DNA from 2 places in the Streptomyces sp. NPDC028711 genome. Region 1 is predicted to be linked to the other one. Evidence: riboswitches for the same ligand, from Rfam matches in the RefSeq annotation. Region 1 holds a riboswitch; the other holds the start of a gene.

Region 1 (2,191 bases):
GCGACGACGGCGTGGGCGTAGTCGCGGAAGGAGGGCTGGGAGGCCTCGCGGAGGGCGACGGCGATGGCGGCGGTGGTCTGGTTGTGCGGGCCGCCCTGGAGGCCGGGGAAGACGGCCTTGTCGAGCGCCTTGGCGTGCTCCTCGCGGGACATGAGCATGGCGCCGCGCGGGCCGCGCAGGGTCTTGTGGGTGGTCGTGGAGATCACGTCCACGTGCGGGACGGGGGACGGGTGGGCGCCACCGGCGATGAGGCCTGCGATGTGGGCGACGTCGGCGACGAGCACGGCGCCGGCCTCGCGGGCGATCTCGCCGAAGGCGGCGAAGTCGATCGTGCGGGGCAGTGCGGTGCCGCCGCAGAAGATCACCTTCGGCCGCTCCTCGAGGGCCAGTTCGCGGACCTGGTCGAAGTCGACGAGGCCCGTGTCCTGGCGGACGCCGTACTGGACGCCGCGGAACCACCTGCCGGTGGCGGAGACGCCCCAGCCGTGGGTGAGGTGGCCGCCCATCGGCAGCGCCATGCCCATGACGGTGTCGCCGGGTTCGGCGAAGGCGAGGTAGACGGCGAGGTTGGCCGGGGAGCCGGAGTAGGGCTGGACGTTGGCGTGGTCGACGCCGAAGACGGCCTTGGCGCGTTCGACGGCGAGGGTCTCGATCCGGTCGATGTTCTGCTGGCCCTCGTAGTAACGGCGGCCGGGATAGCCCTCGCTGTACTTGTTCTGGAGGACGGTGCCGGAGGCTTCGAGGACGGCGGCGGAGACGTAGTTCTCGCTGGGGATGAGGCGCAGGGTCTCGGCCTGGAGGCGTTCCTCGGCGCCGACGAGGGCGGCGAGCTCGGGGTCGGCGGCGGCGAACGCGGGATGCCGCGGGGCGGGCTGCGGGGTGTTCATGGCGGGTGTCCTCCGGGCGTCGGCGGGTCCCGGGGCACTGCGTGGAAGGCGCGGCGCCACCCGGGACTTCGGTCCCGTGACGCCCAGGCGGGCGGCGTCTCGTGTGGTCTGCCGCGCACGGCTCCCCCGGGGTCGCTTCCCCGTACGCCAGTCGCCGTGCGTGATTTCAGAGTAGCGGGCGCGCCGCGAGCGAGGTTTCCCGGTCCGGCATCCGAGCGACGATAGAAACAGGGGCCACACCCCTTCGGCGGGTCCATCCCGCGAGCCGCAGGACGAACGGAGATCCCGTGTCGAGCACACAAGACGCGATCGCTTCGGCGGAGGCGCACAGCGCTCACAACTACCACCCCCTGCCGGTCGTCGTCGCTTCGGCGGACGGCGCCTGGATGACCGATGTCGAGGGGCGCCGCTATCTCGACATGCTCGCCGGATACTCGGCGCTCAACTTCGGGCACGGCAACCGGCGTCTGATCGACGCGGCGAAGGCCCAGCTGGAGCGGGTGACACTGACCTCGCGCGCGTTCCACCACGACCGGTTCGCCGCGTTCTGCTCGCAGCTCGCCGAGCTGTGCGGCAAGGAGGCGGTGCTGCCGATGAACACGGGCGCGGAGGCGGTCGAGACGGCCGTGAAGACCGCCCGGAAGTGGGGGTACGAGGTGAAGGGCGTGCCGGACGGGCACGCGAAGATCGTGGTCGCGGCGAACAACTTCCACGGCAGGACGACGACGATCGTCAGCTTCTCCACGGACCACGAGGCCCGGGACCACTACGGCCCGTACACGCCGGGGTTCGAGATCGTGCCGTACGGGGACCTGACGGCCATGGAGGCGGCGGTCACCGAGAACACGGTGGCCGTGCTGATCGAACCGATCCAGGGCGAGGCGGGGGTCCTGGTCCCGCCGGCCGGCTATCTGGCGGGGGTGCGGGAGCTGACGCGCCGGCGGAACGTGCTGTTCGTGGCGGACGAGATCCAGTCGGGTCTCGGCCGGACGGGACGGACGTTCGCGTGCGAGCACGAGGGTGTGGTGCCCGACGTGTACATCCTGGGGAAGGCGCTGGGCGGCGGGGTGGTGCCCGTGTCGGCGGTGGTCGCCGACCGGGACGTGCTCGGGGTGTTCCGGCCGGGTGAGCACGGGTCGACGTTCGGCGGGAACCCGCTGGCGTGCGCGGTGGCCCTCGAGGTGATCGCGATGCTGCGGACGGGCGAGTACCAGGAGCGGGCGGCGGAGCTGGGCGAGCACCTCCACGCGGAGCTGGGTCTCCTCGTGGGCGGCGGCGCGGTGGAGGCGGTGCGCGGGCGTGGC
Region 2 (2,191 bases), on a different contig from region 1:
CGAGCAGCGGGACGAGCGGCACGCCGAACCGGTGCGCGCGCGGCGCGGCCGGTCCCGGCCGGGGCGCACCGAGCCGGACGAGTCGGGGCGGCGACCATCCGGCCCCCGCCTCGGCGGAAGCGGTGGAAGCGTCTACCTCGACGGGCGCGGCCGGCGCGTCCGGCCCGTGGTCCGGTGGCGGGGTGGCGGTCGGCGGGTGCACGGGGTCCAGGTTCGCCCGTCGGCGGAACCGGGGCCACCCCTTTTCGGGGCTCGGGCGCGCCCCGTACAGAACCGTGACAATCGCCGACCGCGCTCCCGTCCCCCGCTGCCGACGCCCCGTCATGAGTCGCTGCCCTACAGACCGAGCTGACGCTCGGCGCCCTCGACCGTCTGGGCCAGGAGCACGGCGATGGTCATGGGGCCCACGCCGCCGGGGACGGGGGTGATGAGGGAGGCGCGCTCGGCGGCCGAGGCGAAGTCGACGTCGCCCACGTTCCCCGGGTTGTAGCCGGCGTCGACGACGACGGCTCCCGGCTTGATGTCGGCGCCCTTGATGAAGTTCGGCTTGCCGACGGCGGCGACGAGGACGTCGGCCTCGCGGACGACGGAGGAGAGGTCCTCGGTGCGGGAGTGGCAGTAGGTGACGGTGGCGTCGCGGCCGAGGAGGAGCAGTCCGGCCGGCTTGCCGAGGATCGCGCTGCGGCCGACGACGACGGCGCGCTTGCCGCGGAGCTCGACGTCGTACGCGTCGAGGAGGCGCATGATGCCGCCGGGCGTGCAGGAGACGAAGCCGGGCAGACCGAAGCCCATGGCCGCGAAGGAGGCCATGGTGACGCCGTCGACGTCCTTCTCGGGGGCGATGGCCTCGAAGGCGGCACGCTCGTCGATGTGCGGGCCGACCGGGTGCTGGAGAAGGATGCCGTGGACCTCGGGGTCCTCGGAGAGCGCCGTGATCGCGGCGACGAGCTCCTCGGTCGTCGTGGCGGCGGGCAGCTCGACGTGGCGGGAGCGGATGCCGGCCTTCGCGCAGCGGTTCTGCTTCATCTTCACGTACGTCACGGAGGCCGGGTCGGCGCCGACGAGCACGGTCGCGAGGCACGGGGTGACGCCGGTGCGGCGGGTGATCTCGGCGGCGCGGACGGCGGTCTCCTCGACCGTGCGGCGGGCGAGGGCCGTGCCGTCCATGAGGGTGGCGGTGCTGGTGGACATGGCGACTCCTGGGCTGCGTCTCTGCGGATGGTTCGCCCAGGCGCACGGCATCGGTCGGGCCGCGCCGGTGGGGCGCGCTCCCGCAGGGCCGCTCCCCGGTGGTGATCCACCTCAAGCGCCAGTCACGGCCCGGGCCCACTGTACGGGAGGGGTGAGGGCCGGCTCCGGAGAGGGTGGCCCTGGAAGGCGCCCTGCCGAACAGGCCGCGGGCCCGGCCTGATGGACAGGGCACCCCCTGAGGGTCAGCCGACGCCCCTCGGGCGGAACTGGACGCTGATGCGGGGACCCACCGCGCGGCTCGTCTTCGGGATCGCGTGGTCCCAGGTGCGCTGGCAGGAGCCGCCCATCACCACCAGGTCGCCGTGGCCCAGCGGCAGCCGCAGGGCCACGGGGCCTCCGCCGCGCGGGCGGAACGCGAGGTCGCGCGGATCACCGAGGGAGAGGATGGCGACCATCGTGTTCCGCGTGGAGGAGCGGCCGGTCCTGTCGCCGTGCCAGGCGACGCTGTCGCGCCCGTCGCGGTAGAGGCAGAGGCCCGCGGTGACGAAGGGTTCGCCGAGCTCGGGCGCGAAGTGGGCGCTGAGCGCGGTGCGCGCCTCGTCGAGGGCGGCGTGCGGGAGCGGCATGCCCTCGCGGTAGTACGCGAGGAGGCGGGGTACGGCGACCACGTCGTCGTACATCCTGCGCTCCTCCGCCCGCCACGGCACTCGCTCGACGAGCTGCTCGAACAGCGCGTCGGCACCCTGGAACCACCCGGGCAGATGGTCGATCCAGGCGCCGCCCGCGAGCGGGGTCCGCCGGATGCCTGCCAGCGGTCCGGGCCGCGGCTCGTCACCCTGGTCGAACAGGGAGCCCTGGAGGCCGGGGATGTCCGGTCGTACTGCGGTCATGGTCCCAGCGTAACCCCAGAACCGAACAAACGATCGAATACCCCGCCTAGGGCCGCCCGGTGCCGTGAGGACCGACGGCGCGGCGCCGGTTCTCACGGCAGGGGCGTGCC

What was found. A riboswitch is a leader RNA that binds a small molecule or an ion and turns the genes downstream of it on or off. The one in region 1 is predicted to bind ZMP and ZTP.
Region 2: another riboswitch for ZMP and ZTP. It lies ahead of ACZ4VK_RS29530 (bifunctional 5,10-methylenetetrahydrofolate dehydrogenase/5,10-methenyltetrahydrofolate cyclohydrolase); the one in region 1 lies ahead of ACZ4VK_RS16440 (serine hydroxymethyltransferase).

What each region holds. Positions count from the first base shown of each region.
Region 1 is NZ_JBVHUJ010000004.1:419,487-421,677, reverse strand. Features, by position in the region: gene ACZ4VK_RS16440 (serine hydroxymethyltransferase) at 1-887, opposite strand, end outside; ZMP/ZTP riboswitch at 962-1,052, opposite strand; gene rocD (ornithine--oxo-acid transaminase) at 1,175-2,191, shown strand, end outside.
Region 2 is NZ_JBVHUJ010000011.1:197,943-200,133, forward strand. Features, by position in the region: gene ACZ4VK_RS29525 (hypothetical protein) at 1-202, opposite strand, end outside; gene ACZ4VK_RS29530 (bifunctional 5,10-methylenetetrahydrofolate dehydrogenase/5,10-methenyltetrahydrofolate cyclohydrolase) at 337-1,191, opposite strand; ZMP/ZTP riboswitch at 1,219-1,327, opposite strand; gene ACZ4VK_RS29535 (alpha-ketoglutarate-dependent dioxygenase AlkB) at 1,434-2,081, opposite strand; gene ACZ4VK_RS29540 (glucose 1-dehydrogenase) at 2,174-2,191, opposite strand, start outside.